2 regions of the Micromonospora trifolii genome follow, and region 1 is predicted to be linked to the other one. Evidence: riboswitches for the same ligand, from Rfam matches in the RefSeq annotation. Region 1 holds a riboswitch; the other holds the start of a gene.
What was found. A riboswitch is a leader RNA that binds a small molecule or an ion and turns the genes downstream of it on or off. The one in region 1 is predicted to bind ZMP and ZTP.
Positions count from the first base shown of each region.

Region 2: it holds a riboswitch for ZMP and ZTP, as region 1 does, so the genes downstream of both, ACQRWP_RS10120 (glycine hydroxymethyltransferase) here and ACQRWP_RS02430 (bifunctional 5,10-methylenetetrahydrofolate dehydrogenase/5,10-methenyltetrahydrofolate cyclohydrolase) in region 1, are expected to answer to the same signal.

Region 1 is NZ_CP191526.1:538,332-546,715, forward strand. It holds gene ACQRWP_RS02425 (vitamin B12-dependent ribonucleotide reductase) at 1-1,906, shown strand, start outside; gene ACQRWP_RS02430 (bifunctional 5,10-methylenetetrahydrofolate dehydrogenase/5,10-methenyltetrahydrofolate cyclohydrolase) at 1,978-2,877, opposite strand; ZMP/ZTP riboswitch at 2,891-2,972, opposite strand; gene ACQRWP_RS02435 (NIPSNAP family protein) at 3,049-3,288, opposite strand; gene ACQRWP_RS02440 (hypothetical protein) at 3,249-3,491, shown strand; gene ACQRWP_RS02445 (RNA polymerase sigma factor) at 3,488-4,057, shown strand; gene ACQRWP_RS02450 (CU044_5270 family protein) at 4,073-5,041, shown strand; gene ACQRWP_RS02455 (FAD-dependent monooxygenase) at 5,092-6,204, opposite strand; gene ACQRWP_RS02460 (DUF2332 domain-containing protein) at 6,348-7,283, shown strand; gene ACQRWP_RS02465 (MerR family transcriptional regulator) at 7,316-8,257, opposite strand; gene ACQRWP_RS02470 (dihydrofolate reductase family protein) at 8,312-8,384, opposite strand, start outside.
Region 2 is NZ_CP191526.1:2,179,174-2,187,557, forward strand. It holds gene ACQRWP_RS10110 (PLP-dependent aminotransferase family protein) at 1-36, shown strand, start outside; gene ACQRWP_RS10115 (hypothetical protein) at 104-364, shown strand; gene ACQRWP_RS10120 (glycine hydroxymethyltransferase) at 475-1,911, opposite strand; ZMP/ZTP riboswitch at 1,931-2,020, opposite strand; gene ACQRWP_RS10125 (SDR family NAD(P)-dependent oxidoreductase) at 2,170-2,976, shown strand; gene ACQRWP_RS10130 (hemerythrin domain-containing protein) at 3,037-3,537, opposite strand; gene ACQRWP_RS10135 (NAD(P)H-hydrate dehydratase) at 3,617-4,486, opposite strand; gene ACQRWP_RS10140 (histidine phosphatase family protein) at 4,470-5,201, opposite strand; gene ACQRWP_RS10145 (DNA polymerase domain-containing protein) at 5,311-6,282, shown strand; gene ACQRWP_RS10150 (Lrp/AsnC family transcriptional regulator) at 6,294-6,800, opposite strand; gene pdhA (pyruvate dehydrogenase (acetyl-transferring) E1 component subunit alpha) at 6,906-8,072, shown strand; gene ACQRWP_RS10160 (alpha-ketoacid dehydrogenase subunit beta) at 8,069-8,384, shown strand, end outside.

The DNA.
Region 1 (8,384 bases):
GGCAGCCTGGGAGTGCGCCGACCCCGGTCTGCAGTACGACGACACGATCAACGACTGGCACACCTGCCCGGAGACCGGGCGGATCACCGCGTCGAACCCGTGCTCGGAGTACCTGCACCTGGACAACTCCTCGTGCAACCTGGCCTCGCTCAACCTGATGAAGTTCCTCCGCTCCGACGGTGGCTTCGAGGTGGAGAAGTTCGTCAAGTCCGTCGAGTTCGTCATCACCGCGATGGACATCTCGATCTGCTTCGCGGACTTCCCGACCGAGAAGATCGGTGAGACGTCCCGCGCCTACCGGCAGCTCGGCATCGGCTACGCCAACCTGGGCGCCCTGCTGATGGCCACCGGCCTGCCGTACGACTCGGACCAGGGCCGCTCGGTCGCCGCGTCGATCACGTCCCTGATGACCGGCACCGCCTACCGCCGCTCGGCCGAGCTGGCCGGCGTCGTCGGCCCGTACGACGGCTACGCCCGCAACGCCGAGCCGCACAAGCGGGTCATGCGTAAGCACGCCGCGGCCAACGATGAGATCAAGCCGACCAGCCCGGTGGCCACCGCGATCGTCCGCGAGGCGACCAAGCAGTGGACCCAGGGCAACAAGATCGGCGACAAGAACGGTTGGCGCAACGCGCAGGCGAGCGTCCTCGCCCCGACCGGCACGATCGGCTTCATGATGGACTGCGACACGACCGGCGTGGAGCCGGACCTGGCGCTGGTCAAGTTCAAGAAGCTGGTCGGCGGCGGCTCGATGCAGATCGTCAACCAGACGGTGCCGCGCGCCCTGCGCAGCCTCGGCTACCCCGAGGAGCAGGTCGAGGCGATCGTCGAGCACATCGCCGACCACGGCCACGTGGTGGACGCCCCCGGCCTCAAGCCGGAGCACTACCCGGTCTTCGACTGCGCCATGGGGGAGCGGACGATCGCCCCGATGGGTCACGTGCGGATGATGGCGGCCATCCAGCCGTTCGTCTCCGGCGCCATCTCCAAGACGGTCAACATGCCGGAGGCAGCCACCGTCGAGGACGTCGAGAAGATCTACTTCGAGGGCTGGAAGCTCGGCCTCAAGGCGCTGGCGATCTACCGCGACAACTGCAAGGTCGGCCAGCCGCTCTCGGTGGCCAAGTCCAACAAGGCCACCGAGCCGGCCGCCGTCGAGACCGCACCGGCCGCGCCGGCCGCGGTCGAGAAGGTCATCGAGTACCGGCCGGTGCGTAAGCGCCTGCCGAAGAAGCGCCCGTCGGAGACGGTCAGCTTCTCCGTCGGTGGCGCCGAGGGCTACCTGACCGCGTCGTCCTACCCGGACGACGGCCTCGGTGAGGTCTTCCTGAAGATGTCCAAGCAGGGCTCGACCCTGGCCGGCGTGATGGACGCCTTCTCGGTGGCCATCAGCATCGGCCTTCAGTACGGCGTGCCGCTGGAGACGTTCGTCAGCAAGTTCACCAACATGCGCTTCGAGCCGGCCGGCATGACCGACGACCCGGACGTGCGGATGGCGGCCTCGGTGATGGACTACATCTTCCGTCGCCTGGCGTTGGACTTCCTGCCCTACGAACGCCGCGCCGAGCTGGGCATCTTCACCGCCTCGGAGCGGGCCGCGCAGCTGCGGGCCGAGGCCGACGCGGAGGCCGCCGGCGTCAACGGCGCCGAGCTCACCGCGATGGCGTCGTCCGCGCCGGTGGAGACCCCGGCCAAGCCGGAGGCTGTCGCCCAGCCGGCCCAGGAGATGGCCGACGTGGCCGCCGCCAAGCCGGCTCCGAGCGTGGGTTCCAGCACCGAACTGCTGGAGGCCGTGATCGGCAAGGCCGCCGACGCGCCGCTCTGCTTCACCTGCGGTACGAAGATGCGCCCCGCCGGTAGCTGCTACGTCTGCGAGGGCTGCGGCTCCACCAGCGGCTGCAGCTGACGTACCACGCACCACCCGCGAGCGCGGCAGGGACCACCTGCCGCGCTCGCGGCGTTTCCGCCCTCCGCTGGTTACTGGCTCGCTCGCTCGGCGGCGCGCACGGCATTGCGGAACAGCATCGCGACGGTGGTCGGACCGACCCCGCCGACCCGGGGCGTGATGGCGCCGGCGACCTCGGCGCACGCTTCGTCCACGTCCGGTAGGAGGCGCCGCCCTTCGTAGCGGACGCCGGCGCCGATGACGACGGCGCCGGGCTTGACGTGCTCAGGCTGCACGATCCGGGGTACGCCGGCGGCGGCGACGAGGATGTCGGCGCGGCGGGTGTAGCGGGCCCAGTCGGGCACCCCGGTGTGGACGACGGTGACGGCGGCGTTGGCGGTCGGGCGCTTCTGGGCGAGCAGCATGGCCAGGGGGCGGCCAAGGGTGGCGCCGCGGCCGAGGATGACGACCTCACGACCGGCGACGGGGATCTCGTAGTACGCCAGGAGGGCTTCGATGCCGGCGGGGGTGCACGGCAGCGGGCCGGGCAGGCCGACGGCGAGACGCCCCATGTTCAGTGGATGCATGCCGTCGACGTCCTTGTCCGGGTCGATGGTCTGCAGCGCCGCGTCGTAGTCCAGGTGCCCCGGCACGGGGTACTGCACGAGCAGCCCGTGCACGGCCGGATCACTGTTGAACCGGGCAATGGCCTGGTGTAGCTCAGCCTGGGTGACGGTGGCGGGCAGATGCACGTGCGGGGATGCGAACCCGAGCGCGGCGGCCTGACGCTGCTTGATGGCGATGTAACCGGCGCTGGCGTCGTCGTCTCCGACGAGGATGGTGGCGAGGCTCGGTGTGATCCCGCGGCTGCGCAGGCGGGCGGCCGCGGCGGCGGTCTCGGCCAGGACGGCTTCGGCGACCGGTGCACCGGGCAGGAGCCGGGCCGTGCCGGATGGGGTGTGGTGCTCGGCGGATTCGCTGGTCGTGGTCATGACGGTTCCTCGACGCAGGCGCCCAGGCGGTCGACGCCCGCGAGAGGCTCCCCGATGGTTCCACCATCCCCGTGCCGCCAGTCGCCGGTGGTTCGATGATGCCGTATCACCAGGGCGGTTGCCCAGTTGGACCAGCAGCGCCACCGTCAGCGCCGTGGGAGCCGGTCGGGCTCAATCAGTCGGCAGGAGCGGGCGCATGAACGTTCGCTCGTACCGCACGACACAACCCGAGCTGTCGCGGATGCTGTCCGCCGCGACAAACTCCGGGTCTTTGCCGAACCGTGCGCGGTAACGCTCATAGACTGCCAGGCTCTCGAAGCTGAACAGCGCCTCGGCCTTGTCGCTGGCGCCTCGGCGGGCAGGAAGTAGCCGTGGTGCACACCACCGTGCTTGGCCACCAGACGCATCCACGCCCGGGCGAAGTCTTCAAACGCTTCGATCTGCGCCGGATCGATGGTGTAGTGCACGACACAGGTGATCACGGCGTCACCATACGGCCCGGTGATCGCGACGGCGCTGCCTCGACCCGCGCCCGCCGTCCGAATGGTTCGGTAACACTCGTGCTCCGCCTTACGAAGAAGGGGTGTGAAGGCACGAGGGAGGACGGCCTGTGAATGAGCCCAGCCGAGCCGATGACGACATTTCCGGCATCGGAGTCGATCCGGTGGCCTTCGAAGTCTTCTACCGGCGGCACCTGGAGGCGGTGGGCCGGTTCGTGGCACGGCGGGTCGACGACCCGCATCTCGCCGCCGACCTGACCGCCGACGTGTTCCTGGCGGTGATCGAGTCGGCGGCCGGTTACCGGCCGGAGCGGGGTAGCCAGATCGGCTGGCTGTACGGGGTGGCCCGCAACGTCATCGGCGACGAGCGGCGTCGGGCGGCTCAACGGCTGCGGGTGACCGGTCGACTGGCCGGACGGCGGGACCTGGGCCCCGATGACATCGCCCGCATCGAGGAGCGGATCGACGCCGAGTCGGCGGCCCGCCGCACCCATCGGGCTCTGAGCGAGCTGCCCGAGGGCACCCGAACGCTTGTCGAACTCGTCGCCGTGGACGGCCTCACCGTCGCGGAGGCGGCGACAGTGCTCGGGATGTCGCCGGTCGCCGCTCGGGTCCGTCTGCATCGTGCCCGCCGCGTCGTCCGCGCCGTGCTCGCCCGCCCGGTCACCACCCTCGCCTGAGAGACGGAGATGACGATGAACGAGACCGAACGGTCGCCGCAGGGTTTCGAGGAGCAGCTCCTCAGGGATCTGACCGCACACGTCGCCCACCGGGCCGAGATGGCGTCGGCGGCCCGTCCCGCCGGGCGTCGTACCCGGTTCCTCCGCGGTTGGCGCCTCGCCGGAACGTTCGGGCTGGCAGTGACGCTGACCGCCGGTGCGCTGGTGGCGCAGACGATCAGCGTGGGCGATCAGCCGCCGCCGACGGCCAGCGCGTCGGAGATCTTCCATCTGGCGGCCGACGCGGCCCGGCAGCAGCCGGAGCTCACCGCCCGACCCGATCAGTACGTCTTCACGGAATACCTGGTGACGATCCGGGACCTGCCGGACAGCGGTCCTTACCAGACCACACGGAGCCAACTGTGGCAGTCGGCCGGTGGAGTCGCGTACACGCAGGGACGCTACCGACCGGAGAGCGACCCGAACGGGTGGGGCGAGTTGAAGGTGCTCCGGATGGGCGATGCCGCCGATCCCACGAAGGAACTCGACGCGTTCCAACCGCCCGCGTACCACGGCGACCTGCCCTCCGATCCGGACGAGCTGCTTCGATACCTTCGGGAGAACCCTGTCGACCTGCATCTCCCCGAAGGGGCCGATGAGGAGGCCCTCTACGGGGACGAGAGCATGGCGTACACCACCGCGCGGTCGATGGTCCGCGGCGGCTACGTGCCGCCCCGCGCGCTGGCGGCGCTGTTCGAAGTGCTGGCACGGGAGCCCGGAGCGGTCGTCATATCGGGCGACGTGGTGGACGCGGCTGGCCGGCACGGGGTGGCGATCCGGATGCCCGGGGTGATCGGCGGTAACCAGGACCTGATCTTTGATCGCGACTCCCACGTATTCCTCGGCACCCGAGGGTCGGTGGTGCGCAACGGCAAGGAGTCCCTGTCCGACGCTGTCGCGCTACTCCGCATCGCAATCGTCGACCGGCCGGGCCAGCTGCCCTGAGCAGTGAAGGCACCGCCCCAGACGTGGCCGGGCCGGTCACGTCGGACCGGTCAGGGCTGGGCGAACAGGGGGCCGTAGTTCGAGCGGAACATCTGCTCGCCGAGGCGGCGCATCACCAGGTCGCGTAGCGCGGGCGGGAGCCCGGTGGCCTTGTCCCGGCGATGGGTCTGGCTGAGCACCCAGTCGGTACGCGGGCGGCGCCGCGCCTCGTACCCGCGCAGGGCTTCGGCAATGGAGCTGGCGCTGGCCAACGAGGAAGCGAGCACGACCGCGTCCTCCAGGGCCATCGCCGCACCCTGGGCCATGTTCGGCGAGGTGGCGTGGGCGGCGTCGCCGATCAGCAGCACCGGCCCACGGGACCAGGAGTCGAGCACGACCTCATGGTTCGGCCCGGCGTGCAGGGTGCTGTCGTCGTAGTCGAGGGCCTTGAGCATGGTGGCCACCGGCTCGGTGAACGTCTCGGCCAGCTCGTCGCGCCAGCCGGGCCGGTCGGCCACCGGGCCGTCGTTGTAGTAGCAGTACGTCTGCTCGGCGCTGATCGGGATGGTCAGGAACTGCAGACCGCGCCCCAACTGCACAGACCAGACCGGCTCGTCGTCGATGCGGGGAGCGACCCACCGGTACGCGTACTGGCCGAGGTCGCGGGCCGCCTGACCGTCGAAGGCGAGCCGGCGGACGGCCGAGTTCACCCCGTCCGCGCCGAGCACCAGGTCGTACCGTTCGGTGGCACCGTCGTCGAACTCGACGGCGACCTGGTCGCCCTCCACAAGGAGCGCGACCGACTGGCGGCCCCAGCGGATCGGGGCGTCGCCGACACCGGCGAGCATCGCCCGGTGCAGCTGTGCCCGGGGCAGCGACACGCACGGCCCGACGCCCCGCCACAGTGCGGCCACATCGATGTCGAAGAGGCGACGCCCGCGCTGGTTGGCGCTGCGCTGCCGGGTGATCTCCACGGCGACGTCGGCGACCGGCTCCCGCAGACCGAGTACGTCGAGCATCCGGGTCGCGTTACCGGTGAGGTAGATGCCCGTGCCGGAGTCGGTCGGCCCGGGCGCCCGCTCGACCACGTCGACCGTCGCGCCCCACTCGCGCAGCGCGGCCACCGCCGCCAGTCCGGCGACACCTCCGCCGACGATCAGTACCCGGACACCGTCACCCCGCACGACACATTCCTCCCCGTTACCCTCGCCGACCCCTCTGAGCTGCTGCTCAACGGTCCGGCCGCCGCCGCACTCTACGAGGCGGGTGAGTCAGCGCACGGAAATGGGGGCTGAATTACCGAGGAATGGGCTGCGACGATGAGGGCATGACGACCGCTGAGGCGTACGCCGAGTTCGGCAGCCGCGAGGCGCGCGGGGTGTCGCCCACGTATGAGCGCCTGTCGCAGGCCGTCGCCCGCGACGATGACCTGCTCACCCTGCTCGACGGGCTTCCGCCGGCCAAGCGGCAGCCGAATCTGCTGTTCGGCGTCGTCCGCTGGCTCGGTGGCCCGGTCGACGACCCGGCCGCGTTCCACGACTACGTGGTGTCGCACTGGCCGGCCATCGAGACGCAGATGCGTGCCCGGGCCACCCAGACGAACGAGGCGGGCCGGTGCGCCGTCCTGCTGCCGGTGCTCGCCGCGTTGCCGCAGCCCCTCGCCCTGCTGGAGGTCGGTGCGTCGGCCGGGCTCTGCCTCTACCCCGACCGGTACGCGTACCGCTACGGCGACCATCAGGTCGGCTCCGATGAGCCGGTCCTCGACTGCGCGGCCAACGGGCTGGTGCCGCCGGCAGGCGTACCCCAGGTGGTGTGGCGGGCCGGCCTGGACCTCAACCCGCTCGACGTGACCGACCCCGACGATGTGTCCTGGTTGGACGCGCTGATCTGGCCGGAACACGCCCACCGGCGGGCCCGACTGCGCGCCGCGGCTGCGGTCGCCGCGGCCGACCCGCCGCTGCTGGTCCGCGGCGACCTGGTGGACGACCTGCCGGCGCTCGCCGCGCGGGCGCCGACCGACGCGACGCTGGTGGTCTTCCACACGTCAGTGCTCTATCAGGTGCCGCCCCCGCGCCGGGACGCGTTCGTCCGCTTGGTCCGGGAGTTGCCGGGGCACTGGGTGGCGAACGAGGGGCCGGAGGTGCTCCGGTACGACGGGCTGCCCGACCCGCCGAGCGATGCGCTGCACAACGTCCTCGCGCTCGACGGAAAGCCGCTGGCCTGGGCCAGAGGCCACGGCCAGGCGCTGACCTGGTTCGGCTGACGTCACCAGGCCTCTGATTCGACTGGGTCAGCTCAACTTGCCGGCTCGGGCATGCGGTGGCGCAGGGCCCGGATGAACCAGTCCACCGCCGGTGCCGTCGCATCGCCGGTGGACCAGCCGTTGAGCACCGCCAACAGGTCGAGGTAGCGGTCCCGGCGGGGGTCGTTGGCCGGAATCAGCCGGTCGAGCAACCGCCGACGCAGGTTGGCGTCGTCGGAGTGACAGTGCAGGCTCGCGTACCGGCTGGTGACGGCCGCAACCACCGGATCGGCGTCCGGGCTGGTCGGGTCGAAACCAGCGGCGAGGGCGGGGGCCACCGCGTCCCGGACCACAGCGACGGCGTCCGGGCGGGGCAGCCCCGGTACGTCGTGGTCGGCGGCGTGTTGCTGCGCCAGCCGCCGCATCCGGGCCCGGAACTCCGGGTCCCGGCACAACTCGGCCAGCTCCAGCCACGCCTCGACCTGCTCGGTGCTGGGGTCGTCGGGAAGCTCCGGCGTCAACGAGACGATCACACCCGGGTAGGCGGGCTGGTCGCCGACGCCGGCGAAGACGCTGTCCAGGAAGTCGCTCACCAACTGCCCCCGCTCGCGGGTGGTGAGCTGGGCCAGCCGGTGCAGTTCGTCCACCTCGGCCGGGCCCGACCCGCGCCTCGCCGCGACGGTGAGCACCGCCTGACGCAGCCGCAGCACCCGGATCTGCACGGCCAACGCCTCGGCGTGTGCGGCGGCCACCTCGTGCAGGGGCACCTCCTGGTTCACCACCCGCCGGATGGTGGCCAGGTCCAGGCCCAGGTCACGTAGCGTCCGGACCAGCTCCAACCGGGCCACGGCCGCCGGGCCGTACCGCCGGTAGCCGGCCGGGCTCCGGTCCGTCGGCGGCACCACCCCGCTGTCGGCGTAGTACCGGATGGTCTTGACGCTCAGGCCGGTCCGTCGGGCCAGGTCGCCGATCGTGTGACGCGTCTCGCCGCTCATGCCCCCACCTTCGCGTCTCCCCCCGGTGGAGACTCAAGCCGCCGCGCTCATCGGTCAGCGGACCCGCTGGTGGCGGAGCAGGACCACCCCGTTGCCGAAGACCCGGCTCTCCACCAGCCGCAGACCG
Region 2 (8,384 bases), 1.6 Mb from region 1:
CTGATCACCGACGAGCTGACTCGCTGGGCGGGTTGACACACCGCGTTCATCGGATGGCAATGCGCGACGACCCGCGTGCCGCCGTCCTGGTTGGACGGTCATAATAAGCCGCATGGTTGCCTGGGAGTACGCCCTGCTCGTCCGTCGCTATCAGGGACAGGGCCGCAATTTTCACGTCTCGTTCGTCTGGTACGCGCCGGACGGGTCACGCAAGGACATCACCGCCTTCGGCGACACCGCCATCGCGCACCTCAATCGCGCCGGCCGGGAGGGGTGGGAGTTGGTCTCCGCCGCCGAGGACGTCAACAACGTCCAGGGCAGCACCGAAGTCCACCGCTACCACCTGAAGCGCCCGATGGCCTGACGGTCGCACCCCTGCGTCGATCATGGAGTTGTGGTGGTGGACGAAAGTCGTGCACCAGCCCATATCAGGCACCACAACTCCATGATCGACGGGAGCGGTCGGGCGGAGGCTCAGCTCAGGTCGACGCCGGGGTAGAGGGGGTACGTGGCCAGCAGGTCGGTGGCCTGGCGGGCGACCTTGTCGGCCAGTCCGGCGTCCAGCGTGTACTTCGCCTTCGACGGGGTGCCGTCGGCGTTCGCGCCCGCGGTGGTCTGGGTCAGCACGGTGTGGATCAGCTCGGCGGTCTGGTCCATCTCGGCGGTGCCCAGGCCCCGGGTGGTCAGCGCCGGGGTGCCGATCCGGATGCCGGAGGTGTACCAGGCGCCGTTCGGGTCCTGCGGGACCGAGTTGCGGTTGGTGACGATGCCCGAGTCGAGGAGGGCCTGCTCGGCCTGGCGGCCGGTGAGCCCGTAGCCGGACACGTCGATCAGCACCAGATGGTTGTCGGTGCCGCCGGTGACCAGCGTCGCGCCCCGGCGCAGCAGCCCCTCGGCGAGCGCCTGGGCGTTGTCGACGATCCGCTGGGCGTAGTCGGCGAAGTCGGGCCGGCGGGCCTCGGCGAGCGCGACCGCCTTGGCGGCCATCACGTGCGGCAGCGGACCGCCGAGCACCATCGGGCAGCCCCGGTCCACCTGGTCGGCCAGCTCCGGCTGGCAGAGCACCATGCCGCCGCGCGGGCCGCGCAACGACTTGTGCGTGGTGGTCGTGACGATGTGCGCGTGCGGCACCGGGTCGAAGTCGCCGGTGAACACCTTGCCGGCCACCAGGCCCGCGAAGTGCGCCATGTCGACCATGAAGGTGGCGCCGACCGAGTCGGCGATCTCGCGCAGGATCCGGAAGTTCACCTTCCGGGGGTACGCCGAGTAGCCGCCCACCAGGATCAGCGGCTTGAACTCGCGGGCGGCCTCGGCCACCCGGTCGTAGTCGATCAGGCCGGTCGTCGGGTCGGTGCCGTAGCTGCGCTGGTCGAACATCTTGCCGGAGATGTTCGGCCGGAAACCGTGGGTGAGGTGGCCGCCGGCGTCCAGCGACATGCCGAGCATCCGCTGGTTGCCCAGCTCGCGGCGCAGCGCGAACCAGTCGGCCTCGGTGAGGTCGTTGACCTGGCGGACCTGGGCCTTCTTGAGGGCGGGGGACTCCACCCGGTCGGCCAGCACGGCCCAGAAGGCGACCAGGTTGGCGTCGATGCCCGAGTGCGGCTGCACGTACGCGTGCGCGGCGCGGAACAGCTCCCGGGCGTGCTCGGCGGCGAGCGCCTCGACGGTGTCGACGTTCTGGCAGCCGGCGTAGAAGCGGCGGCCGACGGTGCCCTCGGCGTACTTGTCGCTGAACCAGTTGCCCATGGCCAGCAGGGTCGCCGGGGAGGCGTAGTTCTCGCTGGCGATCAGCTTGAGCGACTCCCGCTGGTCGGTCAGCTCGGCGCCGATGGCGTCGGCGACCCGCGGCTCGACAGCCCGGATCACCTCAAGGGCACTCCGGAATGCGGTGGATTCGGCGTTGCGGGACATGCGACCTCCAACAGACGTGCGGGAAGGCCCAGGCGCTCGGCAAACGTCCACGTGACGAGGCCGCTCCCCGATGGTTCTCCATCCCCACGCGCCAGTAACGGCCCGGGAGGATCCTACCGGGCCGGAACCGGCCGTTCGGGCCGCCCTCCGGGAGGCGACCCCGCCGACGTGATTGGGCGATGCGTCGCGGGGCACACGGTAGGTGACCACCGCACCGTCACGGGTGCGGCCAGGGTTCGCACAGAAGGAGTCGAGAACATGACCACACCCACCTCCAACCGGCCGCTCGCCCTGGTGACCGGGGCCTCCAGCGGAATCGGGTACGAACTGGCGGCGCAGTTCGTCGAGCACGGCTTCGACCTGGTCATCGCGGCCGAGGACGACGGCATCGAGTCGGCCGCGCAGAAGCTGCGCCGCGACGGCGGCCCGCAGATCTGGTCGGTCCGCGTCGACCTGGCCCGAGAGCAGGGCGTGACGGAGCTGGTGGCCGCCGTCACCGCGACCGGACGGCCGCTGGACGCGCTGGCGCTCAACGCCGGTCGCGGAGCAGGTGGCGCCTTCGTCGGGGGCACCGACCTCGCTGACGAGTTGGAGATCGTCGACCTCAACGTGCGTTCGACGGTGCACCTGGCGAAGCGGCTGCTGCCCGGGATGGTCGAGCGGGGCGCGGGCCGGGTCCTCTTCACCTCGTCGATCGCCTCCACCATGCCGGGGCCGTTCCAGGCGGTCTACAACGCGTCGAAGTCGTTCGTGCAGTCCTTCGCCGAGGCGCTGCGCAACGAGCTGAAGGACACCGGTGTCACGGTGACCTCGCTGATGCCAGGGCCAACCGACACGGAGTTCTTCGACCGGGCCGATATGGAGGACACCCGGGTGGGCTCGGGCAAGAAGGACGACCCGGCGAAGGTCGCCGAGCAGGGCTTCGAGGCGATGATGAGGGGTGATCAGACGATCACCGCCGGCTCGCTGATGAACAAGGTGCAGACCGCCGCCGGCAAGATCATTCCGGACAAGCTCAAGTCCGAGCAGCACCGCCGGATGGCCGAGCCGGGATCTGGCAGCTGACCCGTGGTGCACGACGAAGGGCCCGGCATCGTGCCGGGCCCTTCGGTGTGAGCGGGTGCCTCAGGCTGTCACCGCATCGAGCGCCTTCTTGATCGCCTTCGGTTCAGTGGGGGTACGCGGCGCGTCCGCGCGCAACGCGATCATCTTCTCGCCGATCTCCTGGAGCTGCTTGCGGCCCAGCGCCTCGCGCACCTTGGGGAACCACTCCTCCTCTTCCTCCTCGACGTGGTGCGTCACGTTCTCGATCAGCACTGTCGTCTTGGCGTTGAAGCGCTCGTCGTCGGCACTCATGCTGGCCAGCTCGGCGCAGAGCACATCGGCGACGTGGTGTTCCTCGTACGACTCGAGGATGTCGTCCTCCAGGTCGGGCAGCAGCCGGCGGACCTCCGGATACATCACCTCGTTCTCCAGATAGGTGTGCATGGTCAGTGCCTCCAGGATCTGGTCCACCAGCTTCTGCCGCTGGCTCGCCGGCCCCTCCTCGGCGTCCTGGAAGGCCTTGAACAGTCGGCGCATTTCCTTGTGGTCCTCTTTGAGCAGGACGATGGCATCGGTCGACACCGGTATGACCTCCCTGAAAAGTCTCGGCTGGTGGGGTTCCGGTACCCAGACGCCGAGTGCGGAAACAGGTGAAACCGCCTCACACCATGGCCAGGGTGCGGGGGATCTCGTCGAGCAACTCCCGAGCCAGAAAGCCGATCCGGCCGTAGCGGGGGATCAGCCGCTGGCCGCTCACCGAGTGCGCGAACGAGCCCCAGCAGGCCGCCTGCGCCGGGTCGGCACCCCGGGACAGCAGCCCCGCCAACAACCCGGCGAGCACGTCCCCGCTGCCGGAGGTGCCCAACCCGGCGTCGCCGCTCTCCTCCCGCCAACCCCGCCCGTCCGGGGCGGCCACGTGTCCGTACAGCGACACGACCGCCTCGTACCGGGCGGCCAACTCGGCCGCCTCGACGTCGAGGTCGTCGCCCGGCTCCCGCCCGAGCAGGTGCCCGGCCTCGGTGACGTTGGGGGTGAGCACCACGGGGCGACCCGAGCCGACCAGCAGGTCCGGTGCGTGGCTGAGCGCACCGAGGGCGTACGCGTCGAGCACCAGCGACGTGTCCGGACGGGCCGCCTCCAGGACCAGGCTCAGCAGGCGGTTGGTCTCGTCGATCGCCTTCAGGCCGGGGCCGATGGCCACCACGTCGGCCTGCGTGACCAGGTCGCCGAGCTGGCCGTCCCGGTCGGCGGCCACCGCGCCGTCGGCGGTCTCCGGCAGACCGACCACCAGCGCCTCGGGCACCTGGATGCTCAGCGCGGCGGCGGTGGACTCGGCGGCGGCGAGCTGGAGCACCCCGGCACCGGCGCGCAACGCGGCCACCCCGGCGAGCAGCACCGCGCCCGGCGTGAAGCGGGAACCGCCGACCACCAGCACGGTGCCCCGGCTCTCCTTTCCACCGACCGGCACCGGCAGCGCCCAGTCCCGCAGCAACGCCGGGGTGATCACCTTCACCTCAGACCGGCTCGGCATGGATCTCGTCCTCCCTGGTCGGCTGGGCGCCCTGCTGACGCAGGTGCGCGACATCGTTGAAGGCGGTGAGGGCCAGGCGGTCGTCGCCGTCCGCCGACCACTCGGTGATCGAACAGTTGGCGATCACGTCCTGCCGGGTGAGCGCCATCAGCTCGTCCTCGGTCAACCCCTCCAGCAGATAGCGAAGCAGGAAGACCAGCGCGTCGTGGCCGAAGAGCAGCACCCGGCAACCCTCGTGGTCCCGGCGTAGGTCGCCCAGCAGCGTCCGCAGCCGCAACGCCACGTCCGTCCAGGACTCCCCGCCCGGCGGCCGGTAGTAGAACTTGCCCAACCGCTCCCGGCGGTCGGCCTCGTCCGGGTACCGCCGACGCACCCCGTGCCCGGTCAACCCGTCGAGGATGCCCAGCTCCCGGTCGCGCAGCCGCTCGTCGCGGTGGACGGGAATGCCGGTGCCGGCCAGCGCCAGCCGCGAGGTCTGCACCGCGCGCAGGTACGGCGACACCACCGCCACATCCGGGCGCTTCGCGTCCGGCAGCTCAGCCAGCCAACGGCCGGTCGCCCGAGCCTGCTCCTCGCCGGTCGCGGAGAGCGGCACGTCGGCGTCGCGGTGGGTGAGGTCGATCAGTTCCGCGCCCGACGCCTCGGCCCGCGTCGCCGCGACGTTCGCGGTGCTCTCGCCGTGCCGGACGATCCAGAGGGTTGCCAGTTCCGCCATGCGGCCCCCCTACCCGGGCGCCGCCCCCGGTAACCGTGTCCGGTGATCCGCCGTGCCGATCTCCGCTCGGTGGGCGTCCGACGTGGGCGCAGGTCGTACCCTCGGTGTCGTGGCCACGGCGGCGGAGGAGATCCAGGTAGGGGAGCGGCTGGTCCGCGTCTCCAGCCCCGACAAGCCGTACTTTCCCGAGCGCGGGCTGACCAAGCTGGACGTGGTCCGCTACTTCCTGGCGGTGGGCGACGGCATCCTGCGGGCGCTGCGGGATCGGCCGACCATGCTGGAACGCTGGCCTCGTGGTGTCTTCGAGGGCGCGACGATCGCCACCCGGCAGACCAACCGGGGCGACGCGTTCTACCAGAAGCGGCTGCCGGCCGGCGCGCCCGAGTGGGTGCGGACCGCGCACATCACCTTCCCCAGTGGCCGTACCGCCGACGAGGTCGCGCCGAGCGAGTTGGCCGTGGTCATCTGGGCGGCCAACCTGGGCACCCTGCGGTTCCACCCGTGGCCGGTCACCGCCGCCGACGTGGAACGCCCCGACCAGTTGCGCATCGACCTGGACCCGATGCCCGGGGTCGGCTTCGAGCAGGTGGTACCGGTGGCGCACGAGGTGCGGGCGTTCCTCGCCGAGCTGGGCATGACCGGCTACCCGAAGACCACCGGCGGTCGGGGGCTGCACGTCTACCTGTCGATCGAGCCGCTGTGGAGTTTCGGCGACTGCCGTCGGGCGGTGCTCGCGCTGGGCCGGGAGATGCAGCGCCGGCTGCCGGACCTGGTCACCACCACCTGGTGGCGCGAGCAACGGGACCGGCCGGTCTTCGTCGACTACAACCAGATGGCCCGGGACCACACGGTGACCTCGGCGTACTCGATCCGGCCGACGCCGGCGGCGCTGGTCTCCGCGCCGCTGGACTGGTCGGAGCTGGACCAGGTCCGTCCGGAGGACTTCGACGTGCTCAGCATGCCGGCCCGGTTCGCCGAGCGCGGCGACCCGCACGCCGGGCTGGACGGTGACCGGCACTCGCTGGAACCGCTGCTGGAGTTGGCCGACCGCGACGGGCTGGAGGCCCCGCCGGAGCGCTGAGCCGCTGCCGGTCACGCCCAGGGGCTGCCGACCCCGTCGAACTCCTCGAAGACCAGCCAGGTGCGGGTGGACAGCACCCCGGGAATGCTCTGCACCCGGCCCAGCACCACGTCGCGCAGCGCGGCGTTGTCCGGCGCGCGCACCAGCGCGAGCACGTCGTGGTCACCGCCGAGCAGCGCGGCGTGCTCGATGTAGCGCACCTGGGCCAGCTCGGCCGACACCTCCCGCCAGGTGTTCTGCTCGATGGTCAGGGCGATGTACGCCGACGTGCCCAGCCCGGCCGCCTCGGGCGCCACCTGGGCCCGGAAACCGGTGATCACCCCGTCGCGGAGCAACCGCTCCACCCGCGCGTACGCGTTGGTGCGGGAGATGTGGATGCGCTCGGCGAGGGTGCGCACCGACGTCCGACCGTCGCGGACCAGCTCGTCGAGGATCCGCCGGTCGACCTCGTCCAACGCTCGCGCCGATCGTCCCGATCCCGCGCCCCGGCTCGCTTCGTCGGCGGTCTCCTGGCTCACTGATGGGCCCTCCGCATGCCAACCGTCCCGCCTTCCGTGTCGATCTTGAGTCAATCATCCACAAGCGGAAGCATAGGCTCACCACACGTCCCAGGAGGTTCCGCCGTGACGACCACTCCCCAGGCGGTCCGCAGGGCATCCCCGCGCACCCGTCGAACGGTCACCCCGCCCGACCCGGCGCGCTCGTTGCTACCGGACGCCGAGCCGGTCCGCCTGCTCGCCGAGAACGGCACGCCGCTGCCCGCCCGCGCCGACTACCCCGAACCACCCGCCGAGGTGCTGCGCGAGCTGTACCGGCGGATGGTGCTCGGCCGCCGCTTCGACACGCAGGCGACCGCCCTGACCAAGCAGGGCCGGCTCGCCGTCTACCCGTCCTCGCGAGGCCAGGAGGCGTGCCAGGTCGGCGCCGTGCTCGCGGTCCGCGACACCGACTGGGTCTTCCCCACGTACCGCGAGTCGATGGCGCTGGTTGCCCGAGGCATCGACCCGGTCGAGGTGCTCACCCTGTTGCGCGGCGACTGGCACTGCGGCTACGACCCGACCGAGGTGCACACCGCACCGCAGTGCACCCCCCTCGCCACCCAGTGCGTGCACGCCGCCGGGCTGGCGCACGGCGAGGCGTACCAGGGTCGCGACACCGTGGCGCTGGCCTTCATCGGCGACGGCGCCACCAGCGAGGGCGACTTCCACGAGGGGATCAACTTCGCCGCCGTGTTCAAGGCGCCGGTGGTCTACTTCGTGCAGAACAACAAGTACGCCATCAGCGTCCCGCTGTCGCGGCAGACCGCCGCGCCGTCGCTGGCCTACAAGGGCGTCGGCTACGGCGTACCCAGCGAGCAGGTCGACGGCAACGACCCGGTCGCGGTGCTCGCGGTGCTCACCCGCGCGGTCGCCCACGCCCGTGCAGGCAAGGGGCCCTTCCTGGTCGAGGCGCACACCTACCGGATGGAGCCGCACACCAACGCCGACGACGCCAGTCGCTACCGCGACGGCGCCGAGGTCGACGCCTGGCGGGACCGGGACCCGGTCGCCCGGCTGGAGACCTACCTGCGCGCCCGCGGCGTGCTCGACGACGCGGCGGTAGCCGAGATCGCCGAGCAGGCCGAGGCGTACGCGGCGGACCTGCGGACCCGGATGAACGAGCAGCCCACCGTCGACCCGCTGAGCCTCTTCGACCACGTCTACGCCGAGCCCACCCCACAGCTGATCGAACAGCGTGAGCAGGTCCGCGCCGAGCTGGCCGCCGCCCACGCCGAGGAGGGTGACGCCTGATGGCCACCACCATGGCGAAGGCGCTCAACACCGCGCTCGCCGACGCGCTCGCCGCCGACGACCGGGTCGTGGTCTTCGGTGAGGACGTCGGCGCGCTCGGCGGCGTCTTCCGGATCACCGACGGCCTCCAGGCCCGCTTCGGCGAGAACCGCTGCTTCGACACCCCCCTCGCCGAGGCCGGCATCGTCGGCTTCGCCGTCGGCATGGCCATGTCCGGCCTGCGCCCGGTGGTCGAGATGCAGTTCGACGCGTTCGCGTACCCGGCCTTCGAGCAGATCGCCTCGCACGTGGCGAAGCTGCGCAACCGCACCC